DNA from 2 places in the Cupriavidus sp. 01L46 genome. Region 2 is predicted to be linked to the other one. Evidence: predicted binding sites of a transcription regulator. Region 2 holds the regulator's gene; the other holds the start of a gene.
The links. Region 2 encodes sigma-54, which starts transcription at its own class of promoters, with help from an activator protein. Its sites were predicted from a motif close to TGGCANGNAANCTGCTTT; they were not measured.

Region 1 (5,039 bases), on a different contig from region 2:
CGGCACGATCGGGGATGGCGCCATGCTGCCCGAAGTCCAGATCGTGGCCGCCGCGCCGCTGCCCGGCATCGGCGTGGACCGCGACCTGGTGCCGTACACCGTGCAGACGGCTAGCGGCGACGACCTGAACGGCAAACGTACCGGCACCCTCGCCGAATATCTGGCACGCTACTTCACCGGCGTCAATGTCAACGACATCCAGGGCAGCCCCTTCCAGTCCGACCTCACCTACCGCGGATTTCGCGCCTCGCCCATCCCCGGCGCATCCCAAGGCCTGTCAATCTACCTCGACGGCATCCGCGTCAACGAGCCCTTTGGCGACGTGGTCAGCTGGGACATGATCCCCGAGGCCGCGCTCGATAGCGTCTCGCTGGTCTCCAGCGCCAACCCCGCCTACGGCCTGAACACGCTCGGCGGCGCGCTGGCCATGACCACCCGCTCGGGCCTGACTTCACCGGGCCTGACCGCCGATCTCTCCTATGGCAGCGGCAACCGCAAGCGCGCCGACCTGTCGGGCGGCATCCGCAGCGACAGCGGCTGGCACGCCTTCGCCGCCGGCACCCTGTTCCAGGAACACGGCTGGCGCGATCATTCCGAAGGCCGGCTCGGCAACCTGTTCGTCAAGGCCGGGCATGCCAGCGACACTACCAGCTGGGACGTGTCCCTGCTGCACGGGCGCAGCACCCTGATCGGCAACGGCCTGGTGCCGAGCTACCGCGCGAGCGGCAATGCCCTGCTGCCCGGCCTGTACGAAAACAACCGCGCCGCCGCATACACCTACCCGGACAAGACCCGCAACCAAGTCACCCAGGTAGCCCTCAACGGCCGCCACTGGATCGACGACAAGACCAGCGCCGCCATGCTCGCTTACGTGCGCACCAGCCGCCGTGACACCACCAACGGCGACATCAACCCCGATTACGACGCTTACACGGAAGACTGCGAAGACGGCTTCAACGCCGACGGCAGCCCGCGCAAGTCCCGCTGCGGCTTCACCCGGGCCGAAGGCGCCGCGCTGGACCCGGCCGTGCTCAACACCACGCATATGTGGCAGCAATCCATCGGCGTGGCGCTCGGTGCCGCCAAAGAAACCGAGCACCACCTGCTCAACGCCGGGCTGACCTTCGACCGCAGCCGCCTGACCTACTCGCAGTACGAGCAGCTCGCCACCTTCACCGACGACCGCGGCGTGGTCGCCGACCCGAACGCGCCCAATGCACTGTTCTCCGGCGTCAGTGGCACCTCGCGCGCGATTGGCCTGTATCTCTCCGATACCTGGTCCCTTACGCCCAGCACCTTCCTCACCGCCTCGGCCAGGTGGAACCACGTCACCGTGAGCAATACGCTGCGCAACAGCGACGGCAGCGAGCAGCCGCAGGAGAGCTTCACCTACCGCCGGCTCAACCCCGCGCTGGGCCTGACGCAAAAGCTGGGCGGCGGGGTCTCGGTGTTCGGCGGCTACGCCCAGAACAACCGGGTGCCCACGGTGCTGGAGCTGGGCTGCGCCGATCCGGCCCAGCCCTGCCGCCTGCCCGCCGGCCTGCAGGCCGACCCCTACCTCAAGCAGGTCGTGTCGCATTCCTACGAGGCGGGTGCGCGCTGGCGCCCGTCGAAGGACACCGAGGTGTCCGGCACGTTCTACCGCATCGACAACCACGACGACATCCTGTTCCTGCGTGCCCCCAACACCCAGCAGGGCTACTTCGCCAACTTCGACCGGACCCGCAACCAGGGCTTCGACCTCTCCGCGCGGCAGCGCCTGGGCGACTTCACGCTGCGCCTGGGCTACAGCTATCTGCAGGCCACCTACCAGGCCAACGGGCGGCTCGCGGTGGGAGAGCGCACCATCGACGTCAAGCCGGGCATGCGCCGGGCCGGCGTGCCGCGGCACACGATCAAGCTGGGCGTGGACTGGCAGGCGCTGGCCGGCCTGACCCTGGGCGCCGACCTGGTCGGCGTGTCCAGCAGCCCCACAAACGGCAACGAAGACGGCCTGCGCGCCGACCCGCAGCCCGGCAAGGCGCCCAAGTACGCGGACTGGAGCACGCCCGGGTACGCCACGGTGAACCTGCGGGCGTCCTACCGCGTCAACAAGCATTTCGAGATCTACGCGCGCGTGGCCAACCTGTTCGACCGCCGTTACGAGACCTACGGCCAGATCTCCAACGACCTGTTTCCCAACGGCAACTTGCTGCGCCCGCACGTGACGCCGGAAGACAACGCCAGCGCGCTGTTCGTCGCACCCGGCGCGCCGCGCAGCGCCTGGGTCGGGGTTGTGTACCGGATGTAGGCAGGCAGCCTGTTGCACATCCGGCCCGCGCTGTGGCAATGGCGTGACACTTTGCCCGCTCCCGCGAGCACTGACCGAGAGCCTCAGGCGGGGCGTTATGCAATGCTGCGGAGCAGCATGATGCCCGCCTGGCCTGCTAGACGGAACCAGGCAAGAGGCTGCACGGCAATTGGCTTCGCCCAACGGTCGGCGGCGGCGGCCGGGCATGCTTGTTGCAGCACCGATGCCGACGGCAAGCAAGCTTCGCCGTTACCTTTGCATGGACTATGCTGTACTTGCCTACCCCATCCTGAAAGGAGCCGCCAATGACCTGGACTACTCCCGCATACGTCGATATGCGGTTCGGATTCGAGATCACCATGTACATTGCCAACCGCTGACTGGGCGGACGGCTGGAATCCGGGAAAGCCCGCCGGCCGGCGGGCTTTTTCCTTGGCCCTGACTGGACAAACACCAGGCCATGACAACACTTCGGGTACTGGGATCGGCTGCCGGCGGCGGCTTTCCCCAATGGAACTGCAACTGCTTCAACTGCGACGGGCTGCGTCGCGGCACCATTGCCGCCACCGCACGTACGCAATCCTCGATCGCGCTATCCGAGGACGGCGTGCAATGGTTGCTGGTCAACGCCTCGCCCGACATCCTGGCGCAGATCCGCGCCACCCCGGCGCTACAGCCGGCCCGCGCGGCGCGCGACACCGGGATCGCCGCCGTCTTGCTGATGGACGCGCAGATCGACCATGTCACTGGCCTGCTGATGCTGCGCGAGCACAGTAGCGCGCTGCCGGTCTACGCCACGGCCCCGGTGCTGAAGGACCTGAGCGAAGGTTTTCCGTTGTCCCGCATCCTGTCCCACTACTGCAACCTGGAAACCCATCCGCTGCCCCTGGACGCAAGCCCCTTCACCGTGCCGCCGCTCGCGGGGCTCACCTTGCACGCCATCGCGCTGGACAGCAAGCCGCCGCCCTACTCCCCCAACCGCGCCGCGCCGCAGCATGGCGACAATATCGGCCTGCGCATCGTCTGCGCCAGCGGCAAGCGCGTGTTCTATGCGCCCGGGCTGGGCAGCATCGAGCCGCATGTGCGCGCGGAGCTGGCCCAGGCCGACGTGATCCTGGTCGATGGCACCTTCTGGACCGACGATGAAATGCGGCGGCTCGGCCTGTCGTCCAAACTGGCCCGCGATATGGGCCACCTGGCGCAGTCCGGCCCGCACGGCATGATTGCCGCGCTGGACGAAGCGCCAGCGGCACGCAAGATCCTGATTCATATCAACAACACCAACCCGATCCTGGTGGAAGACTCGCAGCCGCGCAGCGAACTGGCCGCGCACGGGATCGAGGTGGCCTATGACGGCATGGAGATCGCCCTGTGATGCCCGTACCACACCCCCAACCCGTCCCGCCAGCGATTCCCGACGGCGAGCGCGCGGCCTTCGAAGCGCGGCTACGCGCTCTGGAATCGCGCTACCACATCCATCACCCCTTCAACCGGCGCATGGCGAGCGGGCAATGCTCACGCGAACAGATCCAGGGCTGGGTAGCCAACCGCTTCTACTACCAGATCAATATCCCGCTCAAGGACGCCGCCATCCTCTCGAATTGCCCCGAACGCGAAACGCGGCGCGAGTGGGTGATCCGCATTCTCGACCACGACGGCACCGCCACCGAGCCCGGCGGCATCGAAGCCTGGAGCCGCCTCGGCCAAGCCGTGGGGCTGACGCGCGAGGCGCTGTGGTCCCAGCAACTGGTGCTGCCCGGGGTGCGCTTCGCGGTGGACGCTTACGTCAACTTCGCGCGGCRTGCGCCGTGGCAGGAAGCGGTGTGCTCGTCGCTCACCGAGATGTTCGCCCCCGCCATCCACAAGGAACGGCTGGCCGGCTGGCCGGAGCATTACCCGTGGATCGACGCAGAGGGACTCAGCTATTTCCGTTCGCGCATCCCGCTGGCGCAGCGCGATGTCGACCATGGCCTGCGCGTCACGCTGGACTATTTCCGCACGCCGGCCGAACAGCAGCGCGCCACGGAAATCCTGCAGTTCAAGCTCGACATCCTATGGTCGATGCTGGACGCCATCGAAAAGGCGTATCCCGTATGAACTCCCCTGCCAAGCCCGACACCGTAGCCGCCACGCCGCGGCTGGACCCGCTCTACCGCCTGCAGTGGGAAGAGGCCCAGAAAGCCTGGGTGCTGCTCTATCCTGAAGGCATGGTCAAGCTGAACGACAGCGCGGCCGCCATCCTGCAGCGCTGCGACGGCACCCATACGCTCGACATGCTGATCGACGAACTCCAGACGTCCTTCGGCGTGCAGGGCATTGCCACCGAGGTACACACCTTTGTCAAACATGCCTGCGAACGCGGCTGGCTCGTCTGAGCCGGGCCTGCCCACCGCCACGGTGGGTCCGCCTCTGTGGTTGCTGGCGGAGCTGACCTACCGCTGCCCGCTGCACTGCGCCTTTTGCTACAACCCGGTCGACTACGTGCGCCATGGCCAGGAACTGGACACGGCGCAGTGGCGCCGGGTACTGGAGGAAGCGCGCGCGCTCGGCGCCGCCCAGCTTGGTTTTTCCGGCGGCGAGCCACTGGTGCGCGACGACCTCGAAGACCTGGTGGGCCATGCCCGGCAATTGGGCTTCTACACCAACCTGATCACCTCCGGCGTGGGCCTGACCGACGCGCGCCTGCGCGCGCTGCGCGTGGCCGGGCTCGACCATGTCCAGCTCTCGTTCCAGGACTCCACGCGGGAAA
Region 2 (5,039 bases):
CTCACGCTGGCCGCGCCCGCCAGCGCCGAAAAGGCCGACCGCGAAAAGCCGCTGGTCCTGGAGGCCGACAATGCCAGCTACGATGACGTCAAGCAGGTCTATGTACTGACCGGCAACGTGGTGCTGACCAAAGGCACCATGGTGCTCAAATCCGACGCGGCCGAAGTCCGTACCGATCCCGAGGGCTACCAGTACGCGGTCGCGACCTCTAAGGGCGGCAAGCAAGCCTATATCCGCCAGAAGCGCGACAACGTCGACGAGTACATCGACGGCTGGGGCGACCGCATCGAATATGACGGCAAGCAGGAGTTGTCCAAGCTGATCGGGCGCGCCCGCATGGCTCGCCTGGCCGGCGCCAAGCTGGTCGACGAGATCCGCGGCGCGGTGATCACCTATGACAGCCGCAACGAGTTCTACACGGCCAGCGGCGGCGCCGAGAACGCGACCGCGGGCAGCCCGTCGGGCCGCGTGCGCGCCGTGCTGTCGCCGCGCCAGGAGCAGCCCGCCAGCGGTGCCGCAGCCAACCCGCTGCCGCTCAAGCCGGCCACGGCTCCCGTCAACCCCTGACCCACGGATTCTGACTTCACCTTCATGACCGCTACCCAAACCGCACCGTCCCAGCCCGCCACCCTGAAGGACAGCAGCACGCTGGTCGTGCGCCACCTGAAGAAGCGCTACGGCTCGCGCACCGTGGTCAAGGACGTGTCGCTCGACGTGAAGAGCGGCGAGGTGGTCGGCTTGCTGGGCCCCAACGGCGCGGGCAAGACCACGTCGTTCTACATGATCGTGGGGCTGGTGGCGCTGGACGAGGGCGATATCGTGCTCGACGACAAGCACATCAGCGGCCTGGCCATCCATGAGCGAGCGCGCATGGGCCTGTCCTACCTGCCGCAGGAAGCCTCGGTGTTCCGCAAGCTCAATGTGCAGGAGAACATCCGCGCGGTGCTGGAGCTGCAGCTCAACGATGGCAAACCCCTGGGCAAGGCCGAGATCGAGCGCCGGCTGGACACCCTGCTGGATGACCTGCAGATTGCCCACCTGCGCGACAACCCGGCGCTATCGCTGTCCGGCGGCGAGCGCCGCCGCGTGGAAATCGCCCGCGCGCTGGCCTCCGCGCCGCGCTTCATCCTGCTCGACGAGCCCTTCGCCGGTGTCGACCCGATCGCGGTAGGCGAAATCCAGCGCATCGTCAGCTTCCTCAAGGCACGCAATATCGGCGTGCTGATCACCGACCACAACGTGCGCGAGACGCTGGGCATCTGCGACCACGCCTACATCATCAGCGAAGGCGCGGTGCTGGCGTCCGGGCAGCCTGAGGACATCATCGCCAACGAGTCGGTGCGCAAGGTCTACCTGGGCGAGAACTTCCGCATGTAAGGGCGCGTGGCGCCTGCCGCGCATCGGCCCCCGGGCGGCTTCGGTGTCGCCTTTTATCCTTCAAACGATCATAGCGACACCAGCGATAGCAATTTCCGTTCCATCAGTACGGAAGTTGAGCATAAAATAGGTCGCATGAAACCGTCGCTACAGCTCCGCCTCTCGCAGCATCTCGCGCTTACGCCGCAACTCCAGCAGTCGATCCGGCTGCTGCAACTGTCCACGCTTGAACTGCAGCAGGAAGTGGAACAGGCGCTGACCGAGAACCCCTTGCTCGAGCGTGAGAACGACTGGCTGGACAGCCCGTTGCGCGTGTCTTCGGACGGCTCGGTGAACCTGCAGAGCGCGCCCGCGCCGGCGCCCGCCGATGGCCAGGGCACCAGCGAGAACCGCCCGGATGGCGCCCCCGAAGCCGACGACAGCTACTCCGACAGCAACGAGGATTACGGCAGCGACTGGAGCCTGGACGACTTCGCCCGCCGCCCGCAAGGCGAAGACGACGAAAAGACCCCGATGCAGCTGCGCGACGCCGAGCCCACGCTGCGTGAACACCTCATGGAACAGCTGGCGCCGCTCAAGATTTCCCTGCGCGACAAGGGGCTGGCTATCTTTCTGGTCGAATCCCTGGACGATGATGGCTACCTGAGCACGACGCTCGAGGAAATCTGCAGCGAGCTGCCGGAGGAGCTCGAGTTCGAGGTCGACGAGATCCAGGCTGTGCTCACGCTGCTGCAGAGCTTCGATCCGCCGGGCGTCGGGGCACGCAACGCCGCCGAGTGCCTGGCGCTGCAATTGCGCAGGCTCAAGCATCCGCAGCGCGAACTGGCGCTGAGCATCGTCACCAACCACCTCGAGCTGCTGGCGGTGCGCGATTACACGCGCCTTAAAAAGGCGCTGCAAGTGGACGAGCCGGAACTCAAGGCCGCCCATGAACTGATCCGCTCGCTCGCGCCCTATCCCGGCCATGCCTACAGCCGGCCAGAAGCGGATTTCGTGGTGCCCGATGTTTTTGTTCGAAAGTTGAGCGGCGGATGGATCGCCCACCTAAACCCGGATGTGATGCCGCGGCTACGCATCAACGACATGTACGCGCAGATTTTGCGCGGTGCAAAAGGCGATGCAGGCGCGGCCGGATTGCAGCAAAAGCTGCAGGAAGCACGCTGGTTGATCAAGAATATCCAGCAAAGGTTCGACACGATATTGCGCGTCGCACAAGCCATTGTCGAACGTCAAAAGAACTTCTTCACCCACGGTGAAATTGCGATGCGCCCCTTGGTTTTGCGGGAGATTGCCGATACACTGGGTTTACACGAGTCCACCATCTCTCGGGTGACTACCAATAAATACATGGCAACGCCGATGGGGACTTTCGAGCTGAAGTATTTTTTCGGCTCTCACGTATCCACAGAAACCGGCGGCGCGGCCTCATCAACGGCAATCCGTGCGTTGATCAAGCAATTGATAGGAGCCGAAGACGCTAGGAACCCCTTGTCCGACAGCCGGATTGCCGAATTGCTCGGCGAGCAAGGCTTTGTGGTAGCACGGCGTACCGTTGCCAAATACCGCGAAGCGCTCAAGATTCCCGCGGTCAATCTCCGTAAGACTTTGTAGCCGAGCTGCATCGCCTGCCTGATGCAGCTCTTTCAGAAGGAGAAACGCTATGAACTTCAAGATCAGTGGACACCACTTGGACATCACGCCCCCTCTGCGTGAGTACGTGGAAACGAAACTGGAGCGTATCGTCAGGCATTTCGATCAAGTCATTGGCGTAAGTGTGCTGCTCTCTGTCGACAATACAAAAGAAAAGGACCGGCGGCAGTACGCGGAAATCAATCTACATCTCAAGGGCAAGGACATCTTTGTCGAAGCGCATCATGAAGACCTGTATGCCGCTATCGACGCACTGGTCGACAAGCTCGACCGGCAGGTGATTCGCCACAAGGATCGCGTGCAGAGCCACGACCGTGAAGCGGTCAAGTATCAGATGGCCGCATCGCAGATGCAGCAATGACCGTGCCTGACGGCCCACATACCGGGCCGTCGGTGTCAGTCCCTTGAAAAATGGAATCAAGCCGCGCCCAGAGCGCGGCTTTTTCATTGCGGCCTACCCAATCGGGGCACACAGGGGATTCCGCAACGCATATGTACCGGTGTATGCTGTGCAATACATAGTTGACTGGCCTAGCCATTCCGGTGCATGCAGCACCGCTTGAGCGCATCGGCCATTGCAATGCACAAAGCGGAAGCGGGCCTGCTCTATAATMGCCAGACGCCCGACACCGGCATGGGGGACAACCGGTGGAAACCTCGGGCCTTGGTTTTTATCCACTTTCCGCCCGGCGGGACGCCTCCTGGCCCCGGGCCTGCTTACTAGAAAACCCTGCGCATTCCACATGAATCGTTTGGCTAAATTGCTGCCACCCGGCAACATCAACCTCGACGTCAGCGTCACCAGCAAGAAGCGCGTGTTCGAACAGGCCGGGCTCCTCTTCGAGAACAACCATGGCGTAGCGCGCGCGACCGTGACCGACAACCTGTTCGCCCGCGAGTCGCTGGGGTCCACCGGCCTAGGCGCGGGGGTTGCAATCCCCCACGGCCGTATCAAGGGACTGAAGCAGCCACTGGCCGCCTTCATGCGCCTGGCCGAGCCGATCCCCTTCGAGTCGCCCGACGGCAAGCCGGTCGCGCTGCTGATCTTCCTGCTGGTGCCCGAACAGGCCACCCAGCAGCATCTGGAAATTCTCTCCGAGATCGCCCAGTTGCTGTCCGACCGCGAGATGCGCGAAGGACTGGCTACCCTGCCCACCCCCGACGACGTGCACCAGTTGCTGACGCAATGGCACCCTTGATCCGGCACTGAAAGCCCGCCCCTGAAAGCACCCGAATGGAACTCACTGGCGTCACCTCGCAGTCGATCTTCGACGACAACGCAGCCGATATCAAACTCTCCTGGGTAGCAGGACTGGAGGGTGCGGACCGCGCCTTCGATGTCGAGTTTGCGCGTGAAGCCACGTCCGCGGCCGATCTCGTCGGCCACTTGAACCTGATCCACCCGAACCGGATCCAGGTGCTGGGCAAGCCCGAAATCACGTATTACCAGCGCCTCGATGACGAGATGCGCAAGCGCCAGATGGGCGAGCTGATCCTGCTGGAGCCGCCGTTCCTGGTGATCGCCGACGGCATGGAGCCGCCGCCCGACCTGGAACTGCGCTGCACGCGCTCGTCCACCCCGCTGTTCACCACGCCGGTGTCTTCGGCCGCGGTGATCGATCACCTGCGCCTCTATCTGTCGCGCATTTCCGCGCCGCGCGTAACCATGCACGGCGTGTTCCTCGACATCCTCGGCATGGGCGTGCTGGTGATGGGCGAATCCGGCCTGGGCAAGAGCGAGCTCGGCCTGGAACTGATCTCGCGCGGACATGGGCTGGTGGCGGACGATGCCGTCGATTTCGTGCGCCTCGGGCCGGACTTCATTGAGGGCCGCTGCCCGCCGCTGCTGCAGAACCTGCTGGAAGTGCGCGGCCTGGGCCTGCTCGACATCAAGACCATCTTTGGCGAGACTGCGGTACGCCGCAAGATGAAGCTCAAGCTGGTGGTGCAGCTGGTACGCCGCAACGATGGCGAATTCGAGCGCCTGCCGCTGGACTCCCAGTATCTCGACG

Region 1: a site for sigma-54 is predicted at 2,546-2,563, ahead of pqqA (pyrroloquinoline quinone precursor peptide PqqA). Genes of this name have one in related genera too.

Annotation. Positions count from the first base shown of each region.
Region 1 is NZ_JBFTSF010000067.1:31,803-36,841, forward strand. It holds gene AC1DS3_RS14310 (TonB-dependent receptor) at 1-2,290, shown strand, start outside; gene pqqA (pyrroloquinoline quinone precursor peptide PqqA) at 2,596-2,670, shown strand; gene pqqB (pyrroloquinoline quinone biosynthesis protein PqqB) at 2,751-3,665, shown strand; gene pqqC (pyrroloquinoline-quinone synthase PqqC) at 3,665-4,387, shown strand; gene pqqD (pyrroloquinoline quinone biosynthesis peptide chaperone PqqD) at 4,384-4,665, shown strand; gene pqqE (pyrroloquinoline quinone biosynthesis protein PqqE) at 4,637-5,039, shown strand, end outside.
Region 2 is NZ_JBFTSF010000045.1:34,125-39,163, reverse strand. It holds gene lptA (lipopolysaccharide transport periplasmic protein LptA) at 1-567, shown strand, start outside; gene lptB (LPS export ABC transporter ATP-binding protein) at 592-1,377, shown strand; gene AC1DS3_RS10790 (RNA polymerase factor sigma-54) at 1,513-2,988, shown strand; gene hpf (ribosome hibernation-promoting factor, HPF/YfiA family) at 3,038-3,388, shown strand; gene ptsN (PTS IIA-like nitrogen regulatory protein PtsN) at 3,771-4,226, shown strand; gene hprK (HPr(Ser) kinase/phosphatase) at 4,262-5,039, shown strand, end outside.